Regions from separate parts of the Abiotrophia sp. genome, predicted to be linked through region 2. Evidence: predicted binding sites of a transcription regulator. Region 2 holds the regulator's gene; each other region holds the start of a gene.

What was found. Region 2 encodes LexA, which represses DNA repair genes until DNA is damaged. Its sites were predicted from a motif close to CNAACANNTGTTNG; they were not measured.
Region 1: uvrA (excinuclease ABC subunit UvrA) is a predicted target of LexA. The motif match lies at 2,687-2,700, and genes of this name have one in related genera.
Region 3: dinB (DNA polymerase IV) is a predicted target of LexA. The motif match lies at 2,273-2,286, and genes of this name have one in related genera.

Annotation. Positions count from the first base shown of each region.
Region 1 covers NZ_DBHIRJ010000012.1:50,126-55,553, reverse strand. Annotated here, with positions in the region: gene uvrA (excinuclease ABC subunit UvrA) at 1-2,625, opposite strand, end outside; gene ACO53F_RS09020 (DNA-3-methyladenine glycosylase I) at 2,726-3,292, opposite strand; gene ACO53F_RS09015 (hypothetical protein) at 3,279-3,479, opposite strand; gene rsmI (16S rRNA (cytidine(1402)-2'-O)-methyltransferase) at 3,496-4,368, opposite strand; gene ACO53F_RS09005 (GIY-YIG nuclease family protein) at 4,349-4,681, opposite strand; gene ACO53F_RS09000 (tRNA1(Val) (adenine(37)-N6)-methyltransferase) at 4,671-5,423, opposite strand.
Region 2 covers NZ_DBHIRJ010000003.1:91,772-97,199, reverse strand. Annotated here, with positions in the region: gene ACO53F_RS03140 (LapA family protein) at 1-430, shown strand, start outside; gene recJ (single-stranded-DNA-specific exonuclease RecJ) at 434-2,761, shown strand; gene ACO53F_RS03130 (adenine phosphoribosyltransferase) at 2,768-3,280, shown strand; gene lexA (transcriptional repressor LexA) at 3,334-3,951, opposite strand; gene ACO53F_RS03120 (DUF896 family protein) at 4,033-4,284, shown strand; gene ACO53F_RS03115 (YneF family protein) at 4,352-4,567, shown strand; gene ACO53F_RS03110 (hypothetical protein) at 4,695-5,135, shown strand; gene ACO53F_RS03105 (YitT family protein) at 5,142-5,428, shown strand, end outside.
Region 3 covers NZ_DBHIRJ010000001.1:210,406-215,833, forward strand. Annotated here, with positions in the region: gene ACO53F_RS00975 (DRTGG domain-containing protein) at 1-1,029, opposite strand, end outside; gene dinB (DNA polymerase IV) at 1,110-2,231, opposite strand; gene ACO53F_RS00985 (ABC transporter ATP-binding protein) at 2,362-3,210, opposite strand; gene ACO53F_RS00990 (hypothetical protein) at 3,207-5,428, opposite strand, start outside.

The DNA.
Region 1 (5,428 bases), on a different contig from region 2:
GATGACCTCTAGCAACTTGCGGATGTCGTGGGCGTGAAGCCCGGTCGTTGGTTCATCTAGGACATAGAAGGTGTTGCCGGTCGAAACCCGCTGCAATTCGGCCGCCAGCTTCATGCGTTGGGCTTCCCCACCTGACAGAGTAGTAGCAGACTGACCCAGGCTAATGTAGCCTAAACCAACATCTAGCAAGGTTTGGAGTTTACGCTTGATTTTCGGAATGGCAGCGAAGAACTCTACCGCTTCTTCAACGGTTAAATCCAGCACTTCGGTGATGTTGAGCCCCTTGTACTTAATTTCCAGGGTTTCAGAATTATAGCGACGGCCGCCACAGACCTCACAAGGCACGTAGACGTCTGGCAGGAAGTGCATCTCAATCTTGTTAATCCCGCCGCCGGCACAGGCTTCACAACGCCCGCCCTTGATATTGAAGCTAAAGCGCCCCTTGTTATAACCGCGCAACTTGGCTTCATTGGTCTGGGCAAAGAGATCCCGAATATCGTCGAAGACCCCCGTATAGGTAGCCGGGTTACTGCGTGGCGTCCGGCCAATCGGACTCTGGTCAATGTCGATGATCTTGTCTAAACTTTCGTAACCCTTAATCGACTTAAACTTACCTGGACGGGTCTTAGCCTTAGTCATCTCCTTGAGCAAGGCTTGCTTAAGGATGGCGTTGACCAAACTGGATTTACCTGAACCCGAAACCCCCGTCACGGCTACAAAGCGCCCTAATGGGAATTTGGCGGTGACATTCTGCAGGTTGTTCTCGCTAGCTCCTGTAACCGTCACCCAACCCTTGTCTTCCTGACGACGGCTAGCTGGCAAGGCGATTTTCTCCTTACCTGACAGGTATTTACCTGTTAAGGAATTTGGATTCTTCATGACCTCTTCCGGCGTCCCACATGCCACCACTTGGCCACCGTGCTCACCAGCACCCGGCCCAATATCGATAATATAGTCGGCTGTCATCATGGTTTCTTCGTCGTGTTCCACCACAATCAGGGTATTACCCAAGTCCCGCATCTGTGTCAGAGACTGAATCAGACGGGAGTTATCGCGTTGGTGGAGACCGATAGAAGGCTCATCCAAGATATAGAGGACCCCACTGAGGTTGGAGCCAATTTGGGTAGCCAGACGAATACGTTGAGCTTCCCCACCTGACAAGGAACCGGCTACCCGACTCAGGGTCAGGTAATCTAACCCCACATTATTGAGGAAGGTTAGGCGATCGGTCACTTCCTTGATAATGGGCTTAGCAATGACTTCATCTGCCGGCCCAAAGGTCAGGCTCTTGAAGTGAGCCAAGGCATCACTAATAGACAATTCAGTCGCTTGGGCAATATTGAGGTCCCCTACCCGAACTGACAAGGCTGTTGGGTTGAGACGTTGGCCCTGGCAGGCCGGGCAGATATGTTCGACCATGTATTGGCGCATAACTTCCTTGGTATAGTCGGAACCCGTATCGTTGTAGCGGCGTTCCATGTTGGTAATAACCCCTTCGAAGACCGTATCAACCGTCCGCGTGCCGGTACCCGACATTGGGGTGTAGGTGAATTTGAAGCTGCGTCCGTCTTTGACCCCATACTTAAGGTCGGCTTGCTGGGACTTTTTGAGCTTCTTATAAGGAACATCCATGGGAATGCCTTCCTGCTCACAGAATTGGCGCATCATGGACATATAGTAGTTGGAACTGATTGGATTCCAGGCGACAAAGGCTCCTTCTTCCAAGGTGAGATTTTCATCGGGAATAGCCAAGGCTTCGTCTACTACTAGACGGGAACCCAACCCATCACAGCTTGGGCAGGCACCAAAAGGCGCATTGAAGGAGAAGAGACGAGGCTCCAACTCACCCATCTGGAAGTCGCCGTGCGGGCAGGCAAAGTGTTCATTGAAACGCAATTCCTGACCATCAATGACATCGATGATGACATAGCCTTCAGATAGTTTGAGGGCGGTCTCCATGGAATCGAAGAGGCGGGAGCGAACGCCATCCTTGATGACGACCCGGTCCACGACGACGTCGATATTATGCTTGTTATTCTTAGCTAGTTCAGGCACTTCGGTGACATCATAAACCTGACCATCCACTCGCACCCGGACAAAACCGTCCTTATTAATCTTCTCCAGGGTCTTCTGATGCTGGCCTTTTTGATTACGAATCAGAGGGGACAGAATTTGGATACGCGTACGCTCAGGTAGGTCTAAGACCTGGTTGACCATCTGCTCAACAGATTGACGTTGAATGGGAATATTGTGATGGGGACAGTAAGGTACCCCCACACGAGCATAGAGCAAACGCAGGTAGTCGTTAATTTCCGTTACGGTTCCGACCGTTGACCGCGGGTTGTGGCTAGTAGTCTTCTGGTCGATGGAAATGGCCGGGCTCAGACCCTCGATAGAGTCCACATCTGGCTTATCCATTTGACCTAGGAACTGGCGGGCATAGGCCGACAGGCTCTCCACATAGCGGCGTTGGCCCTCTGCATAGAGCGTGTCAAAGGCCAGGGAGCTCTTGCCTGACCCGGATAGACCCGTCACTACAACTAGCTGGTCACGAGGAATCTCTAGATTAATATTTTTTAAGTTATGGGACCGTGCCCCTTTGATTACGATTTTATCTTTGGCCATTGTCTTTCTCCTCTGGTTGAATCTTACCTTACCCATTATAGCACACTTAGTCTCCTAGGTGCGAAAATTTGTTCGCAAAAAAAGCGCTCACCCTCAAGGGCTAGCGCACTGCTTGATAACAGAAACATTCTGGCTCGTGGTCATTGACCATACCGATGGCTTGTAGATAGGAATAGACCGTCACACTGCCTAGGAATTTAAAGCCCCGCTTCTTGAGGTCTTTGGTTATGCGATCGCTTAGATCACTTCGGGTTGGCCGCTCCCCTGGGGGCGGAAAGACCACCTGGCCCTCCGTAAAGTGCCAGATATAGGCGTCGAAGCTGCCCCATTCGGCCTGAACCTTGAGAAAGGCCTGGGCGTTGGCAATGGTCGCTCGAATCTTACCCCGATGGCGGATAATGCCCGCATCCTGGGCTAGGCGTTCGACATCCTCTTCCTGATACTGAGCGATACTGTGATAGTCATAGCCTTCCAAAGCACGGGCAAAGTTAGCCTCCTTGGATAGGACCAAGCGCCAGGACAAGCCCACATGGAAGGATTCCAGGACTAGCCATTTGAAGAGGTCTAAGTCCTGATGCTGGGGTACGCCCCAAACCTGGTCATGGTAGGCCTGATAATAATCCGGCATATTGGTGGCCCAGGCGCAACGTTTTTTACTTGCGTCCATGATCCTTGCCTTTGGCTTGGTCATCCTGTTCATGGTCATCTTCTAAGGCGCTTGGGTCAAAGGCGAATTGGTCGGTAGGATCGACGAATTCCTTCTCTTCTTCATCTAGGACTAAGCCTAATTTGGCCATGGCAGCCTCCAAATCTTTATCATTTTTCAATAAGAAATCTTCATCTTTTAATGCCATAAATCTTCCTCCTCTATTAGTCGGTCAGGTCGTGATAGGCCTGATAGACGCTTTGTTTTTTCAGTCCGTAAGTCTTGGCCACTTGCTTAATGGCTTGCTTGGCATTGAGCCCTTCTTGAGCCATGAGGTCTTGGACCAAGGCCTTAAGATCTGTCTCTGCGGTCAAGTCAGGTCCCGTCTCGTCCTTGCCCCCGCCAGCTACCAGGAGGACACATTCCCCCTTGATTTCCTGGTCAGCCAGGCTCATGAGCACTTGATGTACACTGCCCCGAATGTAGGTCTCATAACGCTTGGTCAGCTCTCGAGCTATGACCACGGCCCGGTCCGGCCCCAATTCCTGGCGAATGGCCTGCAAAGCCTGCTTGATTCGGTGGGGCGACTCGTAGAAAATGGCCGTTGCCTCCTGGCCTGCCACTCGGTCTAAGACAGCGACCTGGCCTTTCTTATCCCGTAGGAAGAAGCCGTAATAGGTGAAGGTCTGGCAGGATAAGCCCGAAGCAATCAAGGCCGTCAGGGCCGCATTGGCGCCCGGCAGAGCCACCACTGCTAGTCCCTGGCTAAGGGCGGCATCCACCAAGGGATGACCCGGGTCATTAATCAGAGGCATGCCGGCATCTGACACCAGGGCCAAATCCTGACCTTGTGCCAAACGTTCTAACAAGGGCTGGAGACGGTCAGCCTGGCTATGCTCATGGAAGCTCTGCATAGGCGTCTCAATCTCAAAATGGTTTAAGAGTTTAATGGTGTTGCGGGTGTCTTCTGCCAGAATCAAATCCGCTTCCTTGAGGTGGCGAATGGCCCGGAAGGTCATGTCTTCTAAGTTACCAATAGGCGTTGGCACCAAGTAGAGGGTGCCCCCCGCCCGGGACTCAAAGCTCCGTTGTTCCATCTTGCACCTCCAAGGGAATAATTAAGGGTTGGCTGGCCGATAAGGACGTCAAGCCATGGCGGAAGAGATAGTCTTCTTTCTGGGCCCGGGTCAGTCGCTTAAATCGCGCCTCCGCCCGCATGGCCAGAGACCGACTAGGCCGCTCTTCAGCATAGAGCAGGCGAACCGGCCGGCGCTTGGCTTGTTGGGTATATTTGGCGCCCTTGCCAGCATTATGACTGGCAGTCCGCGCCTCTAAGTCCACCGTATAGCCGGTATAGAGAGTATGGTCTGCGCAGTAGAGCACATAGAAAAAATACTGTTTAGTCGCCATAATAAATTGCCTTCATTTCTGGGGTATATTGCTGATCCGGCCCATAAATGACAATCGGCGGCTCCACCTTCAAGCCTTGGCGTCCCCCTGCGTAAATGGCTTCGACCAGCACCACCTTGGCCACCTGGTCGGCCTTGCCATAAGCAAATTGCAGACGGTGAACACTAAAGCCCGCCCCTAGCAAGGTCTCCATCAAGTCATCTAGGCGGTCTGGCCGATAGACACAGAAGAGCTTGCCCCGGGTCTTGAGCTGGCGTTTGGCTTGGGCCACCCATTGTTCCAAGGTTAGGTAGACCTCATGCCGGGCAATGGCATGGGAGGTCAGGTGGTGTTGGGTCTGTTTGTTAGTGACTGAGAAATAAGGGGGATTGCAAGTCACAACATCATAGAGGGGACGCGCCGCCTCCATGGTTTTGACATCCCCTTGGCGAAAAGTCAGCCGGTCCGTCAGATCATTGAGCTGGCAAGAGCGCTGGGCCATATCGACTAGGGCCTCTTGCAGTTCAATCGCATCTATGTGACCGGCTGTTTTGGCACTGAGTAGGAAGGGAATGACCCCTGTCCCACTACAGAGATCCAGAATTCTGGCCGTCTGACGTCGTGGCACCTTGGCAAAATGGGCCAATAGAATGGCATCGACTGAGAAGGCAAAGTAGTCTGGATTTTGAATAATCGACAAGTTCTCGCGAGCTAGATAGTCTAGGCGCTCGCCGGGCTTAAGTAAGTCAGTCGCGTCTGTCATAGGGA
Region 2 (5,428 bases):
TTTCTTGTTCTTCCAAACCCAAATGCCTATGGTCTTAGTCTTATTGATCTCAATTTTGTTCGGCTTATTAATTGGTTTCTTGTCTTCTTTATCCAGTCACATGGCCAATCGTACAGCCATTAAGAACCTAAATAAGGAGCGCGATGCCCTCAGCAAAGAACAATCTAATTTTGAGACGACTAAGGCGGAATTAGAAGCCCAATATCAGGCTAATCTTGAAGAAAAGAATCAAGAAATTGCAAACCTTCAAGAAGCCTTAGCTGATTTGAAGACACAGCTTGAAGCCCAGTCTCAAAGCCAAATGCAAGAAGAAGAGACAAGTGACTTAGAGCTTGATTTGGATCAATCAGCCCAAGAACTTGAAGACAGTGTGGATGAATTTGAAGAGAGTTTGCAAGATGATGAGGATCCTCAGGTTTCGAGGGGGTAGAGCATGAACTTGACACACTATGAGTGGCACTACCGAAGCTTGCCGGACAATTGGCAAGACAAGGTGGCTGAATGGCAGCAAGCCGGTTTAGGCTATAGTGACACTTTTCTGCGGCTATGTTTGGCGCGTGGACTTGAGACTTTAGAAGAAATCAAGGACGCGACCAATCAGATGCCCCAAACCTTCCACGACGCATTCCTCCTTTATGACATGGACGGCGCTGTGGAAAGAATCCAAGTAGCCATTGAGGACCAAGAAGTCATCTTAATTTACGGTGATTATGATGCTGACGGCATAACCTCAACCTTGATTCTCTATGAGACCTTGGAGATGTTAGGCGCCCGGGTCATTTACTATGTTCCCAATCGCTTGGTTGATGGCTATGGGCCTAATTTGGCTCGCTACCAGGACTTTGTGGCACAAGGCGTTCAGTTGATTTTGACTTGTGATAATGGGGTGGCAGGTTTTGAAGCCATCGAATGGGCTATGCAGGCTGGTGTGGATGTTATTGTGACGGACCATCATGAGGTCCAAGCCAGCTTGCCTTCGGCATATGCTGTGGTGCATCCCAGACATCCACAAGGCCATTATCCCTTCCCGGATTTGAGTGGAGCAGGGGTGGCCCTGAAGTTGGCCACAGCCTTATTAGGCGAAGTACCAACTGAGTTAGTGGAGTTAGCAGCCATTGGGACAGTCAGTGATGTAGTCTCCCTGCGTGACGAAAATCGGACCATTGTCTTGAGCGGTCTCCAGCTCATGCGTGATACCATGCGCATTGGCTTGCGCTTACTGCTTGAAGAAGAGCAAGTCGATATGGAAAACTTGACGGCTGACACGATTGGTTTTACCATTGGACCTCGGCTCAATGCGATTGGCCGTTTGGGAGACCCGACTCCGGCTTTAGAACTGCTTAAAACCCAGGATGAGGAAGAAGCCCAAGAACTATTAGCGTTAATTAATGAAAAAAACCAAGAACGTAAGGACTTGGTAGCTAATATTATGGATCAGGTTAGCCAAAGACTGGGACAGGGACCGATTCCTCCTATAATTATTGAGTCAGACCCTAGTTGGCCAGCTGGGGTTGTGGGGATTGTGGCCGGTCGCTTGAGCGAACACTACCAACGTCCAGCCCTAATCTTCCAGTATCAGGCAGATAAAGGTCAATACAAGGGGAGTGGACGTTCGACAGAAGCTGTCCATCTCTTTGACTGGTTGACAGATATTAAGGAGCACCTGGCCCAATTTGGTGGCCATGCTCAGGCGGCAGGTATGACAGTTAATCAAGATCAATGGCAAGACTTTGTCACAGCCCTGCATGCCAAGGCTCAAGCTCAAGCAGTAAGTGAGCCTAGAAAAGCACCCTTGACCATTGATTTGTCCTTGAAACTTTCGGAAGTAGGGACTGATTTTATCCAAGAAGTCCAGTTACTGGGTCCCTTCGGTATGGATAATGATAAGCCAGTCTTTGCCTTTGAGGAGGCCAAGCTCAACCAAGTGCGATTGATTGGGACTAATGGTCAGCATGCTAAACTAGTCCTAGGACAGGATGGGCAAGAGCTTAATGCCATTGGCTTTGACTTTGCAGATCGTATGCGAGATAGACAAGTAGGAGATAGTTTGACGGCCGTAGGTTATTTGGACTTAAACAAATGGCAGAATCGGGTCAGCCCTCAATTGCTCCTGTCTGATCTTGGGGTCTCAGGTGCTGCCTGGTATGACTGGCGAGCCAGTGGTCAACAAGGCCGCCTCTGGCAACTGGATCAAGTGGTCTATCTTTGTCAGCGTCAAGCAGTCAAGGCTCAAGTCAGTTCCCGCCTTCAGCCCGGTTCGGCTCTGATGACTTATCAAGAAGCTCAAGAGGCCAATCTTAGCCATTATCAAGGCTTGGTGCTCTTAGAGCCACCCAAGCAAATGGCGGATTTGGACCAACTGCTACTTGCTCAGGACTGGCAGGCCTTCTACTTGGTGCTTTATGCCCAAGAATCTAAGTATCTGGCAGGTTTGCCGCAACGTGCTGACTTTGCTAAACTCTATCGCTGGTTAGTCAGTCAGGAACCCTTCAATTTGCGGGCTAGATTAGCTGAAATCAGTCAAGGACTGGCCATTAATCCAGTTCAACTCAAATTAATGTTTCATGTTTTCTATGAAGCAGGTTTTGTATCTATTGAAGCGGGGCAAGTGGCAGTCCAAGAGGCGAGTCGCCATCAGAACACTAACTTGGAAGAAACTGCTGCCTACCGGGCTTATCAAGCTGCTATGGACAGCGAAGAAGCCTTAGTCTTTGCCACCCTCGACCAAATAAAAGAATATGTTAAAAGAATTAGGAGTTAAGTCATAATGGAATTGAAAAATTATATTGCTAAAGTCATGGACTATCCAAAAGAAGGCATTGTTTTCCGTGATATTACCCCTCTCATGGCAGACGGTCCAGCTTACCACGAATCAGTTAAACAATTAGTGGACTACGCTCGTGAATTACAAGTAGATGTGATTGTAGGGCCAGAAGCGCGTGGCTTTATCGTAGGCTGCCCAGTTGCTTATGAATTAGAGATTGGTTTTGCCCCAGTTCGTAAGAAAGGCAAATTACCCCGCCCAACGGTCGATGTGGACTATGAATTGGAGTATGGTACCGCAACTTTAACCATGCACGAAGACGCCATTAAACCAGGCCAACGTGTCCTCATCACCGATGACCTCTTGGCAACAGGTGGGACCATTAAAGCCTCTATCGACCTAGTTGAAAAATTAGGCGGCGTTGTCGTTGGTTGTGCCTTCCTAATTGAACTCGTTGACTTAAACGGGAAAGAAAAATTGGCAGGCTACGACTACAAGGCTTTAATGCAATACTAAAAGCATCAAAAATATGCCCCCAGTCTTAGACTGAGGGCATGGCTATAAGAGACTTAGAAATAACGGTAAAGCGAGACAACCTTACCCAGGATAGTCACCTGAGGCAGAATGATATCGTCCATGTGGTCATTTTCTGGCCGTAAGATGACGTAATCGGACTTCTTGAAGAAGGTCTTACAGGTGGCTTCATTATCCTCGGTCATAGCAACCACGACGTCACCATTATTGGCGCTTGCTTGACGGCGGACCGTGATGTAGTCCCCATCAAGAATGCCAATATTAACCATGGATTCACCCTTAATTTCTAGCATGAAGAGTTCGCTAGGTTCATAGCGCTCTAAGCCAGGTGGAATAGGGTAGTAATCTGTGGCATGTTCGATGGCCAGAATAGGCGCACCAGCAGCAACTTGACCTAGCAAGGGAATTTGTTGGGGTTGAATACCCAAGGCTTCCTGGGCTAGGGGAGAAAGTTCGATGGCTCGAGTCTTGCTGGCGTCACGAATAATATAACCAGCCCGTTCTAAACGTGCTAGATGGCCGTGTACAGTTGAAGTAGAAGCAAGTCCTACTGCTGCACCGATTTCCCGAACAGTAGGGGGATAGCCGTTGGCTACAATGGCCTCATGGATACATGAGAGTATGGTTAATTGTTTAGTGGATAATGTCGTCATGTCCTCACCTTCCTTATATCTTAAGCCTATTATAGCACACCTATTGTCCAAAATGCAAACGAATGTTCGTGGAGGTATCCAATGTTATCACCAGAAAAAATTGAGCGCATCAATGTCTTAGCACGTAAGAAGAAAAGTGAGGGTTTAACCCCTGAAGAAGCCCAAGAACAAGCGGCTTTACGCCAAGAATACTTGGCTAGCTTACGCCATGGCATGCGCAATCATATTGAAGGTATGAAGATTGTCGACCAAGAGGGGACCGATGTGACTCCTGACAAACTCAAACAGATTCAAAAAGAAAAGAAAATTCATAACCGTCATTTAGAAGATTAGACTAGGCTTTTGACGGAAAGTTGTGTAAAATAGAAGAGTAATATGAAAAGAAAGTGAGGAGAAGGCAGTGCAAACATGGATTTGGTTAATCATTGTCGTAGTCGCCTTAATCGGCGGATTTGTTGGTGGCTTCTTTATGGCGCGCCGTTACATGATGAAATACTTTAAGGAAAACCCACCGATTGATGAGCGCATGATTACACAAATGATGGCTTCAATGGGGCAAAAACCATCTAAGAAGAAGGTTCAGCAGATCATGGCCCAAATGAAGGTACGTCAATAATCAAAAGAATTTAAGTCCGCCTAGTGGTGGACTTTTTCTTATCCAGGTGCTTTACTTACAGATGAAAAGTCCCAGCAAACGTGGTACACTATAAGAGTATTGAAAGTCAAATTGAGGAGGAAGCTCTATGTCTATTATCAAGGAAAATTTCGACAAACTCATTGCTGAGAAAGAACTACCAGCTGAATACTTGGAGATTGAGGGAGGTCACCATCTCTATCGTTTCCGTTTTGGCGTAACCCCAGTACGTGACTTGATTGTGGAAGTCATCGTTCAAAATTCAGATTTACCTTATTGTGATGCTCAAGTTATCTACCGCCATGTTCATATGCTGAAAGACTATAAGCAACGTGCGCAGGCCTTGGAATTGATTAACGAGTTAAATGAAACTCGCACCGGTTATTTTGCCCTTTATTTAGCGGGTGATGGGGAAATCTTCCAACGCAACTTGATGCGCGCTAGCGTGGACCCACAACCGCTCTATGAAACCATTGTCTATGGTTCAGCGATTGCGAAGGATATGGTAGAAGCCTTAACTGCTGGCTTAGGACCTTCTGCTGAGGTGTAAAACTTCATGCTGACGTCTTTTGTTCGCTCCAGTCAAGGACAAAGAATCCTGTCCGGCGTCGTATTATGGCTTTCAGCCCTTTGTTTTGCAGTTGCCCTCAACTTATTCTATGTTCCTAATCTGATTTTTTCTAATGGCGTGCCTGGTTTGGCGCAAATTATCTTGGCCATCTTCAAGGATACGCCCCTAGCGAATCTCTTAACGGCCGGTAATCTCTATTTCATTCTCAATATTCCCTTGATGATTTTGAGTTGGCTCTATCTAGGACGGCGTTTTTCAATCTTGACCGTGAC
Region 3 (5,428 bases), on a different contig from region 2:
GGGTTGTACGAAGGCTTGGAAATCATAGTCCGTCACTTCACTGGCCACTTCTAACTGGGCCGTAATGTCTTCCTCAAAAGTATGAACCATTTGCGGTTGCTGTTGGACCACTTGAATGGCCTTGGAGACTTCCTCACGCGTCACCACCCCAAGCAGTTGAAGGTTATCTTCCACCACTGGGATCATCTCAATATCCTGCCAAATCATCTTGTGCGAGACACTAGCCACCGACATATGAGTCTTGACAGTCACCGGATTCTTGGTCATGACCCGCTCCAGCTGAATGGATTCTTGCTTACCTTGGACGTCCTTAGCAGCCACAACCCCAATCAGACGTTGGTTATAGCAGACAGGAAAACGTTCCTGGCCTGTTTCTTCCATCAAGCGATTGAAGTCAGCTACTGAATCACTTGGCGCTAGAAGTGGCACCTGGGATAGTGGTGTGTAGATATCCCGAATGGTCATGATTTCCTTCTTAATCATCTGGTCCGCCATGGACCGGTTGATGATGGTCGCTACCGTAAAGGTATCGAAGGTGGTGGAAATCACTGGCAAATTACGTTCATTGGCTAAACTAATGACCTGGTCACTAGCCTTGAAGCCCCCGGTAATGAGTACCGCCACGCCCTTTTCCAAGGCAAAGAGTTGGACGTCTTCCCGGTTCCCCACAATAATCAGGGAATCGTCGGTAAAGTAACGCTCCATGGCGTCCTTGGTCATGGCCCCAATGATGAATTTAGACAGGTGCTGGGTCAGTCCTTGGCTGCCACCTTGGACCTCCCCTTCAATAATCTGCACCACTTCACCAAAGGTTAGCATTTCCGGTGAATATTTTTGCTTCTTCTCAATGCGGATAGTCCCAACACGCTCAATGGTCGAGACAATCCCTAGTACTTCGGCGTCCTTAATAGCCCGGTAGGCCGTTCCTTCACTCATCTTGAGATGCTTGGCAATCCCTCGAACCGAGATTTTATCCCCGATGGGGAGGGACTCAATGTATTGGATAATCAGATCATGTTTGGTTGCCATATAGTCACCTTCTCTTTAGACACAAAATAACTGTTATACTTCATATTATAACAGTTATTTTAAAAAGTAACAGACCTGTTTTACATTTTTTCAAAAGATAATTGCGTATTGACCTTATCGAGCTGGATTAACCCAGCTGTAGAGACTCCCAGTAGGCGGACAGTCTTATGCAAATGACCGTGCAGCTCCCAGAGTTCCTGCACTGCCTGACTAATCACCTCTACATCTTGGCTAGGAGAGCCCAAGGATAGTTGACGCGTTAAGGTCTCGAAATCATCATAGCGAATCTTAAGCGTCACGGTCTGGGCGTGGAAATTCTTGGCCTTTAAGATTGCCACCACCCGCTTAGTCAGCTGGGTCAAGGCATCTAGAACCCCCTCTTCTTCCGCCAGAAACTGAATAAAGGTAGTCTCCTTGCCAATGGACTTGCGCTCACGATGGGGCTGGACCGGCGCATCATGGACACCGCGCACCTTGTAGTAGAGGGATTTGCCCATTTTACCAAAATGTTCAATCAGGTCTTCTAATTCAATTGCTCGCAAATCCGCCCCTGTCATAATCCCCCTCTGGTGAAAATAAGGTACTGACTGCCGCCCTACCCCATAGAACTTATCAATGGGTAGGTCATCTAAAAATTCCAAGGCTTGATCAGGTGTTACCACCGTAATGCCAAAGGGCTTACGGTAGTCAGAGGCAATTTTGGCTAGGAACTTATTATAGGACACCCCAATCGAACAGGTTAGGTTGAGTTCTGCCTTAATCTGAGCTTGAATACGCTGGGCTAAGTAGGTCGCACTTTGGATGCCCAGCTTATTATGGGTCACATCCAGATAGGCCTCGTCCAGGGACATGGGCTCAATCAAGTCCGTGTACTGGGCAAAAATCGCCCGAATCTGCTGAGACACTTCCTGATAGTGGGACCAATCGCCCGCGATAAAGACCGCATGGGGACAGCGTTTGAAGGCTTCAGCAGCCGTCATAGCCGAATGAATACCATATTCGCGCGCCTTATAGTTGCAAGTGGAGACGATTCCCCGACCTCCGGTTAACTTAGGATGCTTGGCAATCACAATAGGTTTGTGAGCAATCGCTGGATTATCCCGCGCCTCGACATTGGCATAGAAGGCATCCATATCCACATGCAGTATCTTACGTGATGTGTCCGGCACCGGATCCTTAAACTCTAAAATCCCATAGCGCATGATGCCCCTCCTCTCCCCTGTCATACTTCTCCTCTAGTATACGAAAATTTGTTCGTGTTTTCAAGTGGTGAGCTTGCCCCAGATAGCAATAAAAGGCAAGCAGCTAGATAGCTTGCTTGCCTTTTTATCATCAGTTCACTTGGAAAAGTTCACGGTAGACCTGTTCACTGCCAAACTGGCGAGGCTCAACTCCTATCAGAGTCAATCCCGCTCCTTCCAAACCACCTAAAGCTTGGCTCAGTTGGGAGGCAGATACAAGAAAGCTATGATCCGATAAGCGGCGAGTCCAATCATCGGCTAACTTTTCTTGAACAGTTATCACATAGTCACTCGTTTCACTTTGGGCCAAAGTGCGTTCAATAATTTGGCCTTCTTTAACAAATAGAATTCGACGAGTCATTCGGTCGATTTCGTCAAGATTATGCGAAGAAATCAATACCGTCATCCCCTTTTCGCGATTAAGTTGCATCACTAACTCTCGAATCCGAATCAGGCTAGTAGGATCTAAACCATTGTATGGTTCATCCAGAAAAAGTACTTGTGGACGGTGGAGAATAGCACAGGCAAAGAGCAAGTGTTGTTTCATTCCCAAGGAATAAGTCCCCACCGCTTGATCTAAATACCCTATCATTCCTACTCGTTCAGCCGTTTCAATAATGCTCTCTTTGGAGAATCCCTGGGCTAAGGCTATGTACTGAAGGTGGTCGTAGCCCGTTAGCTGTGGATAGAGAACACTATTATCTTGCATGAAACCAATCTTACGATAAAGTTCTTTACCTGCTGGCATGTAAAGACCAGCTACCTTTACTTGTCCCTCCGAATATGGCAATAAGCCCGTTAAGGCTGACAGTAAAGTCGTTTTACCTGCACCATTAGGTCCCACTAAGCCTACTACTTCCCCGGCCTCAATTTGAAAATTTACTTGCTTCAAAATCGCTTTACTGCCATAGGCAAGGCTCAGATTTTTCACTTCAATCATATACGGTCACGTCCTTTCAGAGTACAATGCAAGCACCTATTCAAAAACCAGCCTGCAAGACCACAGACTACTAGGCCAGTCCAATGAGTCAAAAGACCTTGACCTAAAGAAACAGAGAGGCGTCCGTCCAATACCGGGGCTAAATCCAAATAACGGAAGGGACTCATAGCCTGTGCCAGACTCGGCAATAAGAGAGTTGCCCCATAACCAATACCTAAGATTCCAGCGACTAAACTAATATAGATTGCAGTCGACTTAACCCATCTAGCAACAAAATGGCAAAGGCTATTAATAAAGTAAGTAACTGCAACAAACAGCGCAAAAGCCTCTAGATAGTAATACCAGCTAGGCATTATCTCAAAAAATTGATGAGTACTTGGCACACGCAAGCGCTGACCAATCAAACCACCACGCTGTTGGCCATCTACTAAATATCTGACCTGAGGTAACTGAATATGGCCTAAACCTGCTATTAAACTACCAGTCAAGGCAAGTAAGATTACTGACCCTAGCATTAGTAGAAACACTTGTTGAAGGCTTAAGCGTCGACGCAACTTAAGGAGATGCACCCTTGCTAGAGGCAAGGTTGCCTGGAATCGCCAGCGTCCGGTTTCTTTATCTAGCACAGTAGGCGCTACTAGGAAGATTACTAAAATAACCCAGAGTCCTAAATAGAGACGCTCTTCAAATAAGTTACCGACTATTCCTAGTGCAGAATAAGATTTCATAGGCTTGCTGACACGCGCTAGATAGGATTCAAAGACCGCAATATCAATCGAAAGTGGTGGCTGGTCCTCACCACTTCTTGGTGATTGCTCATAATTTGGAATATAGAGCGTCCAATATGGACCACCAGGCAGCTGAAAATCAATCCCATAATTTCGTTTCCACTCGGCTAACTGATAATTGATGTAAGCATTCGGCATAAAAATCCAGTCACGGATTGGCAATAAAGTTCTATCACCTTTGCCTTGTAGGAAGTCAACATCCTCTTTCAGTTCATCGTACTCCATTTCCGTGGCTAACTTGGTTTTCCCTTGTTTAAGTTCCTCAACAAGAGCTTCTTGGCGTTGAAAACTTGCTAGCGCTGCCTGATAAAGTTCTTCTGTTGGATAGGCCTGACGATAATCACTCAGATTAATCTTAAGCAACTCAGATTTTTGCGCAATGTTAGCTGCTTGTAATTGGTGGTACTGAATCCCCTGTGAAACTCCATAATAGAGGAAAAAGGCCAAGATGCACAAGCAAATTTGCCACCAAAGGTGACCTCTTAATAGCTTCAGCCATTCAAAACTTGTTTGGAAACGGCTAGAAGATAAGTCGTAACGGCGACGCGCTCGACCACGTTTAAGTACTGCATAGGATAGGGTTACTATCACCCGCCAGATACCAAGTAAGAGACCGAAAAGAATAACCGCTGTATAGAAGATTTCTAGGCTTGACTGGTGTAAAACAAAACCATTAATATCCCAGTAGCTAAAAATAGAATAAAAAGGATAGAAGTCAAAGAGGCGACTAAACTCAGCTAATAAAGTAACCGACACACCTAGACCTAGCCAAACTAATAAAAGCTCTTGCACCCATCGATTAATAAGTAGCAAAATAAGCCAGAAAAGAATTACCAGCCCTAACCAGAATAGATAGAGAGCCAAGATCCCCTGCCACAGGGGCCAACCAGGTGCCATAGGATAATGAAGTAAAGCCGTAAGGGGAAGTTGGTCAAAAAGAACATGATAGATAGCCCACCCAACTGCCATCGACAAACCATAGCCTAGTCCTAGGCACAAGAATACACCTAAGCGTCGGCTTAGCAAGCGACTATAAGGTACAGGTAAAGTTTTGAGAAAAGCCTGCTGATTAGCGAATAAATCTCTTAGGAGTGGTAACCCTACCAAATAGGAGAACAACAAAAGCAGTGGAATTCCCAACAAATAAGGAGAGAGTTGTGTCATTAGATAACTGGATTCTCGCGTTGTCTTGACATCCAAGCAACCGATTTGGTAATTGACCTGCCATTCGATAACAGGTAATTCTGCTTCAATCTGTTGACGCGAGATACTCAATAACTCCTTACCCTGATTATTGAGAGCTAATAGGGTTCGCCATATAGAAAGCTTGTCCTGGTTCACTCGATCCCATTCTTCATAATAGGCCGCCACACTGTAATCAAAACGTGACTTTTCTGCTTCCTTCAAGCTAACTAAAAGTGGATTTTCCT